Regions from separate parts of the Herbiconiux sp. A18JL235 genome, predicted to be linked through region 2. Evidence: riboswitches for the same ligand, from Rfam matches in the RefSeq annotation. Region 2 holds a riboswitch; the other holds the start of a gene.

Region 1 (8,524 bases), 2.1 Mb from region 2:
GCGGCCGTGCAGCACGCGCAGTCGATCAGCGCCCACATGAGCGGGCACCTCTCCCCCGAGGAGCTCGTCGAACTCGCCCGTCTCTGCGACAAGCTGCGCACCGGCGTCGCGGGCAAGTAGCTCCGGCGCACGGATGCCACCACCGGTGCCGGCCGGCGTCTGGAGGTGGGAGCCGCCGACGCAACGGGGTTGACTGAACGCATGAGCGAGTCGACGAGTGTGATGTGGTTTCGCGACGACCTGCGCGTGCGCGACAACCCGGCACTCCGCGCGGCGGTCGAGCACGGCGGGCCGATCGTGTGCCTCTACGTGCTCGACGACGAGAGCGAGAATCTGCGCCCCCTCGGCGGCGCCTCGCGCTGGTGGCTGCACGGCAGCCTGAGCGCACTCGCCGAGGAGCTGCGGGAACTCGGACTGAGCCTCACCCTCCGCCGCGGGCCTGCCGGCGAGGTGGTACGGGGCGTCGTCGACGAGACGGATGCGGGGGCCGTGTTCTGGAACCGCCGCTACGGCGAGGCGGAGCGCGCGATCGACACCGACCTCAAGTCGACGCTGAAAGACGAGCGCGGCCTCGACGTGCGGAGCTTTCAGGCGAACCTGCTCGCCGAACCCTGGACGGTGCAGACCGGTCAAGGCGGCTGGTACAAGGTGTTCACCCCCTTCTACCGCGCCGTGACGTCGTTGCCGGCGCCTCGACATCCGCTCGCCATACCGGGGCGGGAGCACGGCGACGAGACGGGCGGGGACCCCACGACGCTCCACCGCCGCCGACTGTCTGGTGACGAGCTCGACTCGTGGGGGCTGCTGCCGAAGCACCCCGACTGGGCGGCCGGCCTCCGCGACCGATGGACCCCCGGCTCCGCCGGTGCCCACGAGCGCCTCGATGCCTTCGTGCGCGGCGGTGTCGGCGCCTACCCCGACGAGCACGACCTGCCCGCCGAAGACGGCACCTCGAGCCTCAGCCCGCACCTGCGGTTCGGCGAGATCAGCCCGTTCGAGGTGTGGCACGCGGTGGAACGGCACCGGGCCCGCGCGCCGCGGGACGCGGCAGGAGCATCCGCTTTTCTGCGTCAGATCGTCTGGCGCGAGTTCGCCTATCACCTGCTGTACCACCTGCCCTCCCTCGGCACGGAGAACATGCGCGAAGAATTCGACCGGTTCCCCTGGGAGGAGCCGGACGCCGCCGAGTTGGAGGCGTGGCAGCAGGGTCGCACGGGCATCCCGCTGGTCGACGCGGGAATGCGCGAACTGTGGACAACCGGGGTTATGCACAACCGGGTGCGGATGGTGGTGGCGTCGTTCCTTGTGAAGAACATGAGGGTCGACTGGCGCGTGGGCGAGCGGTGGTTCTGGGACACGCTGGTCGACGCCGACCCGGCAAGCAACGCGCTGAACTGGCAGTGGGTGGCGGGGTCGGGGCCGGATGCCGCGCCGTACTTCCGGGTCTTCAATCCTGAGTTGCAGGCGTCGAAGTTCGACCCGCACGGGGAGTACCTCAAGCGCTGGCTGCCCGAGCTCGGCACCGACGACTACCCCGAACCGATGCTCGACCTGAAGGAGTCGCGCAAGGCCGCCCTCGAGGCCTACGCCACGATTAGGTAGCGGTCGCGCAGGTAGCGGTCGAGCGGGCTCAGTACCCCGCGAACTGATCGGTGTGAACGCGCTTCGCGCCCGCCTTGCGCAACTCGGCCGACACGTGGTCGACGTATCCGGGCGGCCCCGAGACGTAGCCGCGCCGCCCGGCGATGTCGCCGATCGCCTCCCGCAACACAGAGGCCGTCACGCGGCCCGCACCGAGGTACTCCCAGCCGAACGGCATCCGCTCGGGTTGCGTGGGCGCTGTCACCAGTACCCGGATGCCGCTCGCCTCGAGCTCGGGCAGGTACGCGAGTTCGTCGGGCGCCGAGACGGAGTACACGAGCACGACGTCGGCGGGCCGCGACCCGCCCTGCGTGCGATCGGCGAGCTGCGACACGAAGGGCGTGATGCCGATGCCGCCAGCGGCGAGGATCAGCGGTTCCGAGGCGTCGGCGGGCAGCACGAAGTCGCCGCCCACCCAGGGCGAGCGCACGACGGTGCCGGGCTCCAGCCCGACCAGCGCCTTCTTGAACGAGCTCGACGGCTGGGGCAGCTTGAGCCCGACGCTGACGAGCGAACCCGACACCCCCTCGCCCGGCGCTGAGGCAAGGCTGAACACCCGGCGCGTGCCGCGGGAGTCGGGCTTCGCGTGAGGCAGCGCCAGCTCGAGGTACTGGCCGGGCGTGAACCGCACCGGGCCGAGGGGCGCGAAGTCGAACGCCGCAGTCGTCGGAGTGAGTGCACGCGAGCCCAGGTACCGCAACCGGACGCCCCGCCGCTGCCCGAAGGCGAAGGCGACCACGTTGCCGAGCACCAGCGCGAGCTCTGGCGAGGAGTACACGGGGCCCACCTGGAACGGGATGGAGAACAGCACCGCGACGATCGCCGCGACGACCAGCTGCTGCCAGCGACGCGGGGGGAGGGTGAGCGGCTCGCTCAGCATGAAGCCGGCGAGGAAGATGACGGGGAACGAGCCGACGGCGAGCCAGAGGGCGTCGCCGAGAGACGTGCCGAGAAGCATCATGCGGCCGAGGTTCAGCACGGTGGCGAGCACGATGAAGGTGAGCCCCAGGCTCAGCTTGCGCGTGCGGTAGAGCACGAGGAAGGCGCCGACGGCCACGAAGGGCAGCAGTACGGGCGTCGCCACCCACCAGGCCGCGCCGTAGAGCGTCGACACGGTCATGACGACGGCGGCGATGGCAACCGGGTTGAAGATGTGCTTGCCGCGCCAGGCGAGCACGAACTTCGAGGCCGAGGCGAGGAACGCGGCGAGCGCAAGGGAGCCCAGGGTCGCGGGGTCGTCGCTCGGCATGAACACGAAGAACAGCAGGAGGGCGGTGATCGCTGCCGACGGCAGGTGCGCCCGCGTGCGGAACAGCCTCGCCAAGCCCCAGCTCGAGATCACCGTGACCGCGAGCAGCACCACGAGCGACAGCCCCATCTGCGCGGGCGTGTAGAACAGCTGCCCGAACGCCGAGGCGATCACCGCGATCACGGCGAGGGCTGCGAGCACGACGACGACCAGGTTGTACATCGTGATGCGACCGACGAGGGTGTCGAGACGGGCTTTCATGAGAACAGCTCCCCGGGGAAGTCACGCGAACGCTCGGCGCGCCCGTCGGCGTACATGCGTACATAGCTGAAATGGAATGTCTTCGCGAGCTCGTGCGCACCCGTGAAGAAAAGTGCGGTGGCGAGACCGTCGGCGAGCGCCGTGTCGGCGGCGACCACCCAGGTCGCGATGACCTCTCGGGCCGGGCTGCCGGTGCGGGCGTCGAGGATGTGGTGGTGCCCGTCACCCCACGCCCGCCGGTTGCTCGCCGAGGCGCACAGCGAGGCGTTGGCGAGGGTGGCGACGCCGATCGCCTTTCCGGGCTGCAGCGGATGCTCGAGGCCGATCCGCACAGGGGTCGCGTCGGCCGGCCCCTGATGTCGCAGGTCGCCGCTGGCGTCGACGACGAACTCCGTCAGGCCGTGCTCGACCAGCAGCGCCGAGACGAGGTCGACCAGGTACCCCTTGCCCGCAGCCCCCACGTCGATGACGACGGGGCGCGTGCTCGACACGACCCGGCCGTCTCGATCGATGTCGGTGAACCAGGATGCGCGGCCCCGTTCATCCTGAACCCGCTGCTCGAGGGGGGTGGGCTGCGACGGGGTGAGGCTGTAGGCGGCGTCGTAGCCCAGCAGTTCGAGGGATCGACCGATCAACGGGTCGACAGCACCTGAGGTGGCCCTGACGAGCCGGTCGTAGAGGTCGAACAGCGCGAGCGAGTCTTCGGGGAACTCGACGGAGCCGGGCGCCCGGGCGAGCGAGGCGAGGAGGGAGCCGGCGCGGAACCGCGAGTATGCCGCGTCGAAGCGCTCGATGCGCTCGGCGACGGCCCGTCGGAGCGGCTCGGGGAGAGGCGATCCGGCGGGCGTCTCGATCTGCCACGAGGTGCCGATCGCCTCGAAGTCGAAGCGCTCAGGCGCCCGGGCGACGAGGGTGACCGCGTTCGTGGCGTCAGGATATGCCGACGCGTTCATGATCGTTCTCCCCGCGCCGGTCAGGCCGCCGCCTCCGACTTGATGGTCTCGATGGCCTTGTTGAACCCGCCGCTGGTGAGGCTGGAGCCGGCGACCCGCGAGACCTCGATCTCGTCGATGTCCTTGCCCACCACGACCGCGGCGATGCCGTCGGCGAACTGGGTCTGGTAGTTCACCGAGTTCGGGTTCGTCGCCTCGGGGGTGACGGTCACCGCTGTGATGACGTCGCCCTCGAGGGTGACCGAGACGTCGACCTCCTCCTGCCCGTTCGGCGAGGTGTACCCGCCGGTGGCCTCGTAGGTGCCGTCGGCGTAGGTGCTGGAGCCGGCGCCCGCCGAGTCGCTGCCGGTCGACGGGGTCGACGACGGCGTGCTCGCCGCGGTGGAAGGCGCGTCGGCGGTGCTCGACGGCGCCGTGCCGGCCTCGGCGGAGGTGCTGGTGTCGGTGGCGCAGCCGGCGAGGGCGACGGAGATCGACAGGCCGGTCATGGCGGCGAGTGCGAGGTTCTTCTGTCGGGGGGTCATCTGCTGTCCTGTCAGTGGTGGCGGTAGGCGGTCACATCGGCGATGGCGATGGATACGACGGTAGAGACGGATTTCTTGAGCCCGCTATGAGCATCCGATGCCCTCTCTGTGAGCCGGGTCAGCACGTGCTGCACCGGCCCGGTGCGCATCCGAGGGCGACCATCGGCCTCACCCTCTGTCAACGACCGGCGGCCGCCGAACGTTCAGATCTCGGTAGGGCCGGTGCGCCCGGAGCGCTGACGGCGCAGTCGCCGCAAGGTGCTGAGGGTGCGCTGCTCGGGCAGGCTCCAGCCGAATCGCACGGCGAGCAGACGGATGAGGGTGGTGACGATGACACAGCCGACCCCGGCCACGGTGATGTCGGAACCGGATGCGGTGGCGGCCACCAGGAAGAGAGCGCCGGCGCCCGCCGCGACCGCATAGAGCGAACCGACGTGCATGACGCCGATCGGCATGCCCAGCAGGATGTCGCGCAGCATGCCGCCGCCGACCGCCGCGACGATGCCGACGAAGACGGCGGGCACCACAGGGAGGCCCACCGCGAGCGCCTTGCTCGTGCCGATGGCGCAGAAGAGGCCGAGGCTCAAGGCGTCGAGCACGGTGATGACGACGTTGAGACGATTGAACAGGCGCTCGAGGAGCATGCCGACGAGGGCCGCGGCGATGGCGACCGGGATGTACCAGTTCGACTCGAGCGCCGCGGGCACCTGGTTGAGCAGGAGATCGCGGATGACACCGCCGCCGAAGCCGGCGACCATCCCGATGAGGCCCACACCCAGCAGGTCGAGTCGGCGGTCTTTGAACTGGGCGGCGAACATGGCGCCCTGCACGCTGCCGAGGCCGGTGGCCGCGAGGTCGAGCCAGAACGGCGTGACGAACTGCTCGGCGATCATGCACAAGTCCTATCACGAGCCCGAGGCCCGGCGGCCCGTCGCGACCCGTCGCGACCCGGCGGCAGGCGCGCCGAACGGCGTAGAGTGGGCGGCGCAGACCACAACTGAACACTCTCGGCCCCCATGCCCTGGCGGGAGAGCCGGATGCGCCACTCGCGCAGCCGGCACCGAAGGAGCAATTCTCCCCGTCAATCTCTCAGGTTCCCGTACCGCCCGGGCTCGGCCGCTCTGGAAAGCAGTTCTCCACAGAACTCGCCGACGGGGAAAGCCCTCCACAAGAGGGTGAAACTCTCAGGCACTCATGACAGAGGGGGAGCTCGCGACCGCAACGGTGCGGTCGCGCCTCGATCGGCCCAGGGCCGGGATTCGGGAGGGCTCCCATGACAGTCAGCGCCTTCGAGTTGTTCAGCATCGGAATCGGGCCGTCGAGTTCGCACACGGTGGGGCCGATGCGCGCGGCCTGCCTGTTCGTGGAGGAGCTCGCCGCACTCGGGATGGTGCCGTCGCTCGACGAGATCGGTGGCCTGGGGGTGACGCTCTACGGCTCGCTCGCCGCGACCGGGCGTGGGCACGGCACCTTCCCTGCGGTGCTACTCGGGCTCGAGGGGTGGCGGCCCGAGCTCATCACGGCCGAGGAGAAGGAAGCCGCCGAGGAGCGCCTGCGCGACGAGGGCGTGGTGCGCGTGGGGCGCGAGCTGCGCGAGGGAGCGGCGGCCCAGACGGCAGCGGATGCGGCGGTGCGACCGGTGACGACGGCGGCCGCGGCGGCGCAGAGTGCGCCGGATGCGGCCCGAGCTCGGGCCGCGGACGCGGACGGCGGGAGGGCGGTGCGGATGCGCGAGGACGACATCGAGCTCTGGCCGCGGATGATGCTGGAGAGGCATCCGAACGGGATGTGCTTCGCGGCGCGGGTCGGGGGTGAGGTGGTGCTGGAGCGGCGGTACTACTCCGTCGGCGGCGGGTTCGTGGTGGGCGACGCGGTGCCGGCGGCACGAGCATCCGCGACGGCAATCGTGCCGGGCGACGAGGTGCCGGCGGCACCCGCGTCGACGGCAGCGTTCGTGCCCGCATTCGCCGACGGTGAGGAGGCAGCCACGGAACGCGAGGTCGCGGCAACCTCCGCCACGGGGCGCGAGGTCGCGGCGGGGTTCTCGTCGGGTGCGGAGCTCGTGGAGCGCGCGGAGGCGGTGGGGTCGGTGAGCGCCGCCATGATGCGCTTCGAGACGGGAGCGCGGTGGCGACGACGAGGGTGCCGTGCGGGAACGGCTGCTCGCCCTGCGCGAGGTGATGGAGGAGTGCGCGCGAAGCGGAATGGGGCGCGACGGTGTGCTGCCGGGGGTGCTGCAGGTGCCGCGGAGGGCCAAGGGGTGGCTCGAGAGGCTGGCGGCGGAAGACCCCGACCGGGCTCCCGAGTTCGCCGAGGACTGGGCGAACCTCGTCGCCATCGCCGTGAACGAGGAGAACGCCTCGGGCGGACGGGTGGTCACCGCGCCCACCAACGGGGCGGCCGGCATCATTCCCGCCGTGCTCTCCTACGCCCTCGGCTACACCCCGGCGGGGCGGGCCGATCGCGACGACGCGACCGTGCGGTTCCTGCTCGCGGCAGCGGCCGTGGGGTCGCTGTTCAAGGAGCGCGCCTCCATCTCGGGTGCGGAGATGGGTTGCCAGGGCGAGGTCGGCTCAGCGGCGTCGATGGCGGCGGCGGGGCTCGCCGAGGTGCTCGGCGGCACGCCGCGTCAGGTGGAGAACGCCGCCGAGATCGCCATGGAGCACTCGCTCGGGCTCACCTGCGACCCCATCGGCGGGCTCGTGCAGATTCCGTGCATCGAGCGCAACGCCATCTCGGCGGGCAAGGCGATCAACGCGGCCCGCATGGCGCTCCGCGGCGACGGCTCGCACCGGGTGAGCCTCGACGCGGTCATCGAGACCATGCGCCAGACCGGCCGCGACATGGACTCCCGCTACAAGGAGACCGCCCTCGGCGGCCTCGCCGCCACCGTGCCGGTCAGCGTCGTGGAGTGCTGACGCCCGGCGAGCTCAGCGGAACGCGAGCACCTCGGGGCCCCAGGCCTCGCGAATACCGGAGTCGGGGTCGCCGACGACGGTGTCGTCGCGGTCGATGATGAGCGTCAGCCGGTCGTCGGTGTCGTAACGCGGCCACGAGACCACCGTGCCGTCGGGGTTCGGGGCGTGGGGCGCATCCGGGTCGAGGCCGTGGGCGAAGGCGACCCAGCGGCCCTGCATGCGTTCCGAGATCGCGAGCGCCTCGGCGCGGCCGCCGAGCGCGAACACGATGTCCTTGCCGCGCGGCGCGAAGGAGCGGAAGACGTAGGCGAGCTCGGCGGCATGCGTCGCCCCGATGCCGGTGACCTTCAGCAGGGGCGTCGCGTGGTCGAAGCGGTACATCCAGGTGGGGGCGACGGCGCTGTGCGCCTCGGCGAGCCAGATGGACGGCATGCGGAACCCGGCGTCGCGCGACACCTCGGCAGGCGCCCGCCGCCTGGGGTAGGCGGGGTACGCACCGGTGATCCGCTCCCCCACACCGCTGAACGCGGGGTTGTCGTTCGCGATCTCGGCGAACATCTGCTCCACCGCCTCGGGCGTGATGGGCAGGAGCGGTGAGCGCATCAGCTTGAAGAACGACGACTCATCGTGGTTGGTGCCGATGATGAGCGGGATGCGCGCCGCCCTGCCCTCGCGGAACGCGGTGAGCGGAGCCTCGGGCAGCACCTCGTCTCCCCACACCGGCGCGAGCGCGAGGGTGCCGGGCACGCTCGCCGAGACCTCGTGGATGAGCTCGGCCCCCGCGTCGACCAGGTCGAACGGGTCGAGGTCGCGCAGCCGCCACGCCTGACCGGGCTCGATCCCCACGATCGAGAGGAACCGCTCAGCCACCCGCGCGGCGCGCTCGCGCCCGTACACCGAGGTCACGGGCGCACTCTGCGCGATGGCCCGATGGAATAGCCCTTCGGCCGGCGGCGAGGTCATGAGCGCGATGACGCA
Region 2 (8,524 bases):
TCGTCGGCGTGCCCGGCATCGTGCTCTACGCGGTGTGGCGGCTGCTCGGCCAGAGTGCCGCGGTGATCGCCTCGCCCCTCGACGCCCACTGGTACACCATCCCCATCCTGGTGCTCTCTGCCCTCCGGGCGGCCCTGCAGGAGGAGGTGATCGTCGTCGGTTACCTCTTCACCCGGCTCAGGCAGCTCGGCTGGCAGAAGTGGTGGATCATCCTCGCCGCGGCGGCACTGCGCGGCAGCTACCACCTCTACCAGGGGCCGGGTCCGTTCGTCGGCAACTTCCTGATGGGCGTGATCTTCGGCTGGTGCTACTGGCGCTGGGGCCGGGTGATGCCGCTCGTCGTCGCCCACTGGATCATGGACATCGTCTCGTTCGTGGGCTTCCCCGTGGCTGTCGCCTGGTTCCCCGACCTGTTCGGCTGACTCGCGGCTCAGGCCGCTCGACGGCCCCTCGGCGAACTGCCCGATTCCCGGCCGCGCGATCGACGTCCCGACCCGCCTCCGCCCGATCCGCGGTTCGCGAACACGAATGCGGCGATGCCGAGCACGAGCAGCAGCCCGCCCCCGATGAACCCGATCACCATCGCGACGTTGAGCTCGTCGTCGTCGCCCGCCGCCGGCGTGCTGGGCGGGTCGGTGAACAGCGGCTCGCTCGTGACAGGCGTGGCGGGCGGAGCCACCTCGATGGCGACGAGGGCCGTCGCGGTGCCGGTGAACGACGACGAGATGGTGCACACCATGTTCGACGTGCCGACGGGGAAGGCCTGACCCGACTCGACGGGGGTGCCCACGATCGTGCAGCCGTCGAGGGTGAGCCCGGCCGGGGTGACGGGCTCGATGGCGACGGTGGCCGTGCCCGAAGCATCCGCCTCGGCCTGGAGGGTGGCGGGGAGGATGCTCGAACCGGTGAAGTCGGCACCCACGATGCGCGCACCGGTGAAGTCGGCCCCGGTGAGATCGGCACCGGTGAACACGGCTCCCTGCACGTCGCCGTCGACGAACGACGCGCCGGTGAGGTTCGCCCCCCGGAAGTCGGCCTCCCCGAACCGGGTGCCGCTCAGGTCGACACCGGCGCACTGCGCCCCGCCGCCTCCCCCGTCGGTCGTCGGCAGCACGACGCACGCGCCGTCGTCGAACAGCGGATCGGCGACGACGGCCGCAGGAGCGGCCTCCGCAGCACGGGCGGGCACCGCCGCGCCCGCTCCCGCGAGCGCCATCGTCGCCCCGAAGCCCGCCACCAGCCCCGTCAGGAGCAGAGAACGGATGCGGGCGACCGGCTCGACAGGCATGGTGCGACCCTACCAGCGGGGTCCACGGGGTTCTCCGTGCCGCAGACCCCTTGACCGGAGGGCCGGGTCATCCCTACTCGAAAGCCTCCGGCGGTGGGCAGGCGCAGACCAGGTTGCGGTCTCCGTAGGCTTGGTCGATGCGCCGCACCGGCGGCCAGTACTTGCCGCGCACGAGCGACTTCACGGGATACACCGCCCGTTCGCGGTCGTACGGGTGGCTCCACTCGCCCTCCACCACCGAGCGGGCGGTGTGGGGGGCGTTCCGCAGCGGGTTGTCGTCGGCGGGCCACACCCCCGCGGCGACGGCGTCGATCTCGGCCTTGATGCCGATCATCGCGTCGATGAAGCGGTCGATCTCGGCGAGGTCTTCGCTCTCGGTGGGCTCCACCATGAGCGTTCCCGCCACCGGGAAGCTCATGGTCGGCGCGTGGAAGCCGTAGTCGACGAGCCGTTTGGCGACGTCGTCGACGCTCACCCCCGTGCTCTGCGTGATGCCGCGCAGGTCGAGGATGCACTCGTGGGCCACGAGACCGTTCTCGCCGGTGTAGAGCACCGGGTAGTGGGGCGCGAGCCGGGCGGCGACGTAGTTCGCGGCCAGCACCGCCGACGCGGTGGCCTCGGCGAGCCCCTCGAGGCCCATCATGCGCACGTAGGCCCAACTGATGGGAAGGATGCTCGGGCTCCCGTACGGCGCGGCCGAGACGGCGCCCCCTCCGTGCACGACGCTCGAGCCGTCGACCATCAGGTGCTCGGCCTCCTGGGCGAAGATATGCCCCGGGAGGAATGGAGCCAGGTGCGCTTTCGCCGCCACCGGCCCGACTCCGGGGCCGCCGCCGCCGTGCGGGATGCAGAAGGTCTTGTGCAGGTTGAGGTGCGAGACGTCGCCGCCGAAGTCGCCGAATCGGGCGAAGCCCAGGAGCGCGTTGAGGTTGGCGCCGTCGACGTAGACCTGCCCGCCCGCCTCGTGCACGCGCGCGCAGATCTCGACGACGTCGTGCTCGTACACCCCGTGGGTGGACGGGTAGGTGATCATGAGGGCGGCGAGCTGCTCGGCGTGGGCCTCGATCTTCGCGCGCAGGTCGTCGAGGTCGACGTTGCCGAGCTCGTCGCAGGCCACCACGACCACCCGCATGCCCGCGAGCACCGCCGATGCCGCGTTGGTGCCGTGGGCGCTCGACGGGATGAGGCACACGGCGCGTTCGAGGTCGCCGCGTGAGCGGTGGTAGCCGCGGATGGCGAGGAGTCCCGCCAGCTCGCCCTGGCTGCCGGCGTTCGGCTGCAACGACACCGAGTCGTACCCCGTCACGTCGGCGAGCCACCGCTCGAGCTGGGCGATGAGTTCGAGGTAGCCCTGCGCATCCGTCTTCGGGGCGAACGGATGCACGCCCGCGAACTCCCGCCACGTCACGGCCTCCATCTCGGAGGCGGCGTTGAGCTTCATGGTGCACGAACCGAGCGGGATCATGCCGCGGTCGAGCGCGTAGTCGGCGTCGGCCAGCCGCTTGAGGTAGCGCATCATCGCCGTCTCGGAGCGGTGGCTGGAGAACACCTCGTGCCCGAGGAAGGCGCTCGTGCGCTCGAGGCCCGCCGGGAGCGACGGCGCGGTCTCGTCTCCCGCGTCACCCGTGGTGACGTCGAAGACCCGCAGTAGCTCGAGCAGCTCGGGGTCGCCCGTGGTCTCGTCGACCGAGACGGCGACCGTGTCGTCGTCGACGAAGCGCAGCAGGATGCCCCGGGAGTGCGCGTGCTGCACGAGACGCGCCGCACGCTCGGGCACCGACACCTCGAGCGTGTCGAAGAACTCGGTGTGCCGCAGACGGTGACCGGAGGCCACGAGCCGCGAGCCCAGGGTGCGGGCGGCGCGGTTGACCTCGCGCGCGATCGCGGTGAGCCCCTCCGGCCCGTGATAGACCGCGTACATCGCGGCCATCACGGCGAGAAGCACCTGGGCGGTGCAGATGTTCGACGTCGCCTTCTCGCGCCTGATGTGCTGCTCGCGCGCCTGGAGGCTGAGCCGGTAGGCCGGATGCCCGTCGGCGTCGACGCTCACCCCCACCAATCGGCCGGGGAGCTGCCGCTCGAGTCCGGCGCGTACCGCCAGGTAGCCGGCGTGCGGGCCGCCGAAACCCATCGGCACGCCGAAGCGCTGACTGGTGCCGACCACGACGTCCGCGCCGAGTTCCCCGGGCGGCGTCAGCAGCGTCAGCGCGAGCAGGTCGGCGGCCACGACGGCGATGCCGCCCTGCGCCTTCACGGCGGCGATGACGGCCGAAGGGTCGGCGACCCGGCCCGAGGCGCCCGGGTACTGCACGAACACGCCGAAGGCGTCGCCGAGAGCCGCTGGGGCCCCCGCGACCTCCGACGCCTCCGCATGAAGCGGCAGCACGTCGATCTCGATGCCGACGGCCTCGGCCCGCGAGCGGAACAGCGAGATCGTCTGCGGGAAGGCGTCGGCGTCGACGACGAAGCGGTTCGATGCCGACTTGCCGGCGCGGCGCGCCAGCAGCATCGCCTCGACGGCGGCTGTCGACTCGTCGAGCATCGAGGCGTTCGCGGTCGCCATGCCGGTGAGGTCGGTGACCATGGTCTGGAAGGTGATGAGCGCCTCGAGGCGCCCCTGCGAGATCTCCGGCTGGTACGGCGTGTAGGCGGTGTACCAGCTCGGGTTCTCGAGCACGTTGCGGGTGATGACCGCGGGCGTGATGGTGTCGTAGTAGCCGAGCCCGAGGTACGAGGTGGCGACCGTGTTGCGCGCGGCGAGGGCGCGGAGCTCCGCCACGGCCTCCCGCTCGGTGGCGGCCGGGGGCACCAGCGAGTCGTGCAGGGTGCGGTCGAAGGCGATCGAGCCGGGTACGGCGGCGGCCATCAGCTCGGCGAGGCTGCCGTAGCCCACGGTCTCCAGCATGTGGGATCGCGCAGCAGCATCAGTTCCGATGTGGCGGCGGGCGAAGACGTCGGTCATCGGTGCGGTCACTCCCCCGTCAGAGCCGCGTACTCGGCTGCCGAGAGCAGGGCGGGGAGCTCGGTGAACTCCACCTTGAGCAGCCAGCCGGCGCCGAACGGGTCGTCGTTCACGAGCTCGGGGCTGTCTTCGACGGCGGAGTTCTTCTCCACGACGGTGCCGTCGACGGGCGCGAACAGCTCGCCGACCGACTTCGTCGACTCGATCTCGCCCACCACCGAACCGCCCGCGACCTCGGTTCCGGCGTCGGGCAGGTCGAGGTAGACGATGTCGCCCAGCTGGGCCGCGGCATAGGCGGTGATTCCGATCGTGGCGACGGAGCCGTCGACCTTCACCCACTCGTGCTCGGCGGTGTAGCGCAGTTCTTCGTGGTCGGCCATGTCAGTCCTTCTTCCGGCGGTAGAACGGGTGGGGTGCGGTGCGGTAGGCGAGGCGCTTGCCCCGGATGTCGACGCTCAGCTCGGCGTCCGGTGCGGCGAATGCGGGCGCCACGTAGGCGAGGGCGATCGGATGCCCGAGGGTCGGTGAGAGTGCGCCGCTCGTCACGACGCCCACCGCCTCGGTGGAGTCGTCGGAGGCGAAGACCTCGTAGCCGGCGCGAGCCGCTCGCTTGCCCTCGGCCACCAGCGCGACCAGCACGGGCGCACCGTCGGGAGCGCCGGCGAGGAGCGCCTCGCGGCCGACGAAGTCGCTCTTGCCGAGGTCTGCCACCCGACCGAGGCCCGCCTGCTCGGGCAGCGTCTCGAGCGAGAGCTCGTGGCCGTAGAGCGGCATCCCCGCCTCGAGGCGCAGGGTGTCGCGGCTGGCGAGACCGGCGGGCACGAGGCCGAGCGGCTCGCCCGCGGCGAGCAGGGCGTTCCAGAGCGCGGGCGCGGCGGCACGGTCGAGGTACAGCTCGAACCCGTCCTCCCCCGTGTAGCCGGTGCGCGCCACGAGGAGGTCGACACCGTCGAACGATCCGGGGGTGCTGCGGTAGTACCGCAACCCGTCGAGACCGGCGATCCGGATCCCCGCGGTCTGCTCGAGCACCTGCCGGGAGGCCGGGCCCTGCACCGCGACGAGCGCCGTGGCCGCGCTCTCATCGGCGATCTGCGCGTCGAAGCCCGCCGATCGCTCGCCGAGCGCCTCCGCCACCGGGTCGTGGTTCGAGGCGTTCGCCACCACCAGGAACTCCTCGGCCCCCAGCCGGTAGACCACGACGTCGTCGACGATGCCGCCCGACTCGGCGAGCAGCAACGAGTACTTCGCCTGACCCTCCTCGATCGCCGAGAGCCGGCCCGCCAGCGCGTGGTCGAGCAGGGCGGCGGCCTCCGGCCCTCTCACGCGGAACTCCGCCATGTGCGAGAGGTCGAACAGACCGGCGGCGGTGCGCACCGCGTGGTGCTCGGCGAGGTCGCTGGAGTAACGCACCGGCATCTGCCAGCCGGCGAAGTCGGTGAAGGAGGCGCCGGCGGCGCGATGCGTGTCGAGGAGCGGCGACTCGAGGGCGGGTGCCTCGGGTGTCGCGGGGTCGGTGGAGCCGGTCACGAGTTCTCCGTTCCCGCCGGCGCAGCCGGCGATACGTGGGAGCGCTGATGCGCTACGAGAACTCCCCCTCTGTCATCGTGCCTGAGAGTTTCACCCTCCGGTCGTCGGGAGGGCTTTCACCGTGGGCGAGCCGCCGTCGATGCCGCGGACTGCTTTCCAGAGTGGCCAAGCGATGCGGTACGAGGACCTGAGAGATTATCGGGGAGGATTGCTCCTTCGGTGTCGCCTGAGGCGACTCTCCCGCATCGGGTTGATGGCCGGTCGATGTTCGATTGTGAGCGGATGCGGGGCACCCGCTGCGCCGAGTGTAGCGCGAAGTCACTGCCCGCCGAAGCCGCCGCCCCGGCTGCGCCGCACCACGATGACGATGATGACCGCCAGGGCGCCCGCTGCGGCGACGGCGATCAGCACGATCGCGTACCAGGGAAGGGGGGCGGGTGCTGCGGCGGGGTCGCCGGAGTCGGCACCCGGGTCGGTCGCCGCCGCGGTGCTCGGAGCCGTCGTCGCCACGGAGGAGTCATCGGTGGCCGTGGGGGTGGGCTCGGCCGCCGTGGGGGTCGGCGTCGGGGAGCCGTCGGGTGCTCCCGACCACGGCTCGCCGCAGACCGGCGCCTGAGTGAGCCCGTCGGCGGCGTTCGCCAGCGACTGCGGCTCGTAGTCGAACTCGAACTGACCCGAGGTGGGGTGCCCGTCGGAAGAGACGACCTGCCACAGCACGACGTAGCCGCCGGCGTCGCCCAGCGCGACCGGACTCGTCACCTGGGCGCCGTCGAGGGCGAGGCATCCCGATTCGTAGTGCAGGCCCTCGGGGTCGACGACCTGCAGGGCGAAACCGTCGGTCGACTCCCCCAACGAGAGCAACGGCTCGGAGAAGGCCAGCGTGACCACGCCCGGGTCGTCGGCGATCGACGAGTCGGCTGCCGGGTTCGACGACACGAGGTCGTCGTGCGCCCATGCCGACGCGGCCGGCAGCGCCGCGAGCCCGACCGCGGCGACGGCGGTCGCAGCTAGGAGGACGGCACGGCGGGCGACGGCGATCGGTGAGTTCACGCCTCCACGATACCGAGCACCGTGCGGGCTCACGCCCGCTTGACGCGGTACTGGTTCACCAGGGGGCAGTCGAACGGGTCGGGTGCAGCGAGCCCGACGCGGCTCATGTAGGCGATCACCTGGCGATGGGCCTCGAGCAGCGATGTCTGGGTGTACGGGATGTTGTGGGAGGCGCAGTACTCCTGCACGATCGGGCGCACCCGCATGAGACTCGGGCGGGGCATGCTCGGGAAGAGGTGGTGCTCGACCTGGAGGTCGAGGCCGCCCATGAACGTCGTCATGCCCCAGCCGCCGCGGATGCTGCGCGAGGAGAGCACCTGCTTCGACAGGAAGTCGACGCGCGAGCCCGCCGGGAACACCTTCATGCCGATGTGGTTCGGGGCGAAGGAGGCGCCCATGTAGAGCCCGAAGACCGCGAGCTGAACGCCGATGAAGGCGAAGGCCATGCCGAGCGGGAGGCACCAGAACACGACGCCCAGGTACACCGCGAGTCGCAGACCGATCGACCACAGCTCGACCTGCCTGCCCTCGACCTTGCCGCGGCCGAACAGCGTCTTGAAGGAGAGGTAGTGCAGGTTGATGCCCTCGAGCAGCATGAGGGGGTAGAGCAGCCAGCCCTGGTGGCGGGTGAGGAGCTTCATCGGGCCCCTCGCCCGCGCGGCGTCCTGCTCGACGAACGAGACCGTGTCGCGATCGATGTCGGGGTCTTTGCCGACGGTGTTCGGGTTGCCGTGGTGGCGGGTGTGCTTCGACATCCACCAGGCATAGCTCATGCCGACGAAGGCGGTGGCGAGCGTGCGGCCGGCGCGGTCGTTCGCGCGGTTCGACTCGAACACCTGACGGTGGGAGGCCTCATGGGCGAGGAAGGCGAACTGCGTGAGGATGATGCCGAGCGCGGCGGCGATGAGCAACTGGTACCAGGTGTCGCCGAGCAGGATGAACCCGGTCACGGCACCGCCGAGCGCCGCGACGAGCACGCTGAACATCGTGATGTAGAAGCCCTGGCGCTTGCGCAGCAGACCGAGGTCTTTGACGGTGGAGAGCAGCTCGGCGTAGGCCGCGGTGGGATGCGCACGGCCGGATTTGCGCGGAACGGTGGCACGGGCGACGGACGAAGAGGAGATGCTCAGGGGGGCCTCGCAGAGTCGGATTCGACTTCTCAGCCGCGGTGGTGAGCTGATGCGCTCGTCAGATGCTTCGACCGTACGCGCCGAACCTGCGTGTTGCCCCGGTAGGCGTCGGGGCGTCGCCGATGATGCGCCTCACACGGCGACGAGCCCGCACCCTGTCGCGGGTGCGGGCTCGTCGAGGAGAAGGCGAGATCAGCCGAGGGGCGTGATGTTCTCGGCCTGCAGGCCCTTGCGGCCCTGGGTGACGTCGAACTCGACGCGCTGGTTCTCTTCGAGGTTCTTGTAACCGGATCCGTTGATGCCGGAGTGGTGGGCGAACACGTCTTCGCCGCCGTCGTCGGGGGAGATGAAGCCGAAGCCCTTTTCGGAGTTGAACCACTTCACGGTGCCAGTAGGCATTGATTTTCTCTTTTCGAAATCAGCGGCCCCGCCTGCCGGGACCTACTGTCGCGGTGTACTTTCTTCCGCATTCGAAATACAAGCCAACACAACAACTGTGTCAATCATAGCGGCGCACCGATTCGGAGGCTACTGGTTCGTCTCGGAGAGCCTCCACGCTTTACAATT

What was found. Region 2 has a riboswitch for glycine ahead of gcvT (glycine cleavage system aminomethyltransferase GcvT). Riboswitches for the same ligand answer to the same signal wherever they lie in the genome.
Region 1: it holds a riboswitch for glycine, as region 2 does, so the genes downstream of both, ABFY20_RS17775 (serine dehydratase beta chain) here and gcvT (glycine cleavage system aminomethyltransferase GcvT) in region 2, are expected to answer to the same signal.

What each region holds. Positions count from the first base shown of each region.
Region 1 covers NZ_CP162511.1:3,758,860-3,767,383, forward strand. Annotated here, with positions in the region: gene ABFY20_RS17745 (MarR family winged helix-turn-helix transcriptional regulator) at 1-120, shown strand, start outside; gene ABFY20_RS17750 (deoxyribodipyrimidine photo-lyase) at 202-1,602, shown strand; gene ABFY20_RS17755 (FAD-dependent oxidoreductase) at 1,631-3,151, opposite strand; gene ABFY20_RS17760 (FAD:protein FMN transferase) at 3,148-4,104, opposite strand; gene ABFY20_RS17765 (hypothetical protein) at 4,125-4,628, opposite strand; gene ABFY20_RS17770 (trimeric intracellular cation channel family protein) at 4,832-5,521, opposite strand; glycine riboswitch at 5,740-5,839, shown strand; partial or broken gene ABFY20_RS17775 (serine dehydratase beta chain) at 5,902-6,438, shown strand; gene ABFY20_RS17780 (hypothetical protein) at 6,465-6,731, opposite strand; partial or broken gene ABFY20_RS17785 (L-serine ammonia-lyase) at 6,776-7,546, shown strand; gene ABFY20_RS17790 (carboxylesterase/lipase family protein) at 7,559-8,524, opposite strand, start outside.
Region 2 covers NZ_CP162511.1:1,642,164-1,650,687, reverse strand. Annotated here, with positions in the region: gene ABFY20_RS07635 (CPBP family intramembrane glutamic endopeptidase) at 1-422, shown strand, start outside; gene ABFY20_RS07630 (pentapeptide repeat-containing protein) at 431-1,288, opposite strand; gene gcvP (aminomethyl-transferring glycine dehydrogenase) at 1,362-4,250, opposite strand; gene gcvH (glycine cleavage system protein GcvH) at 4,259-4,630, opposite strand; gene gcvT (glycine cleavage system aminomethyltransferase GcvT) at 4,632-5,777, opposite strand; glycine riboswitch at 5,840-5,942, opposite strand; glycine riboswitch at 5,943-6,030, opposite strand; gene ABFY20_RS07610 (copper resistance protein CopC) at 6,096-6,827, opposite strand; gene ABFY20_RS07605 (fatty acid desaturase) at 6,857-7,813, opposite strand; gene ABFY20_RS07600 (cold-shock protein) at 8,150-8,356, opposite strand.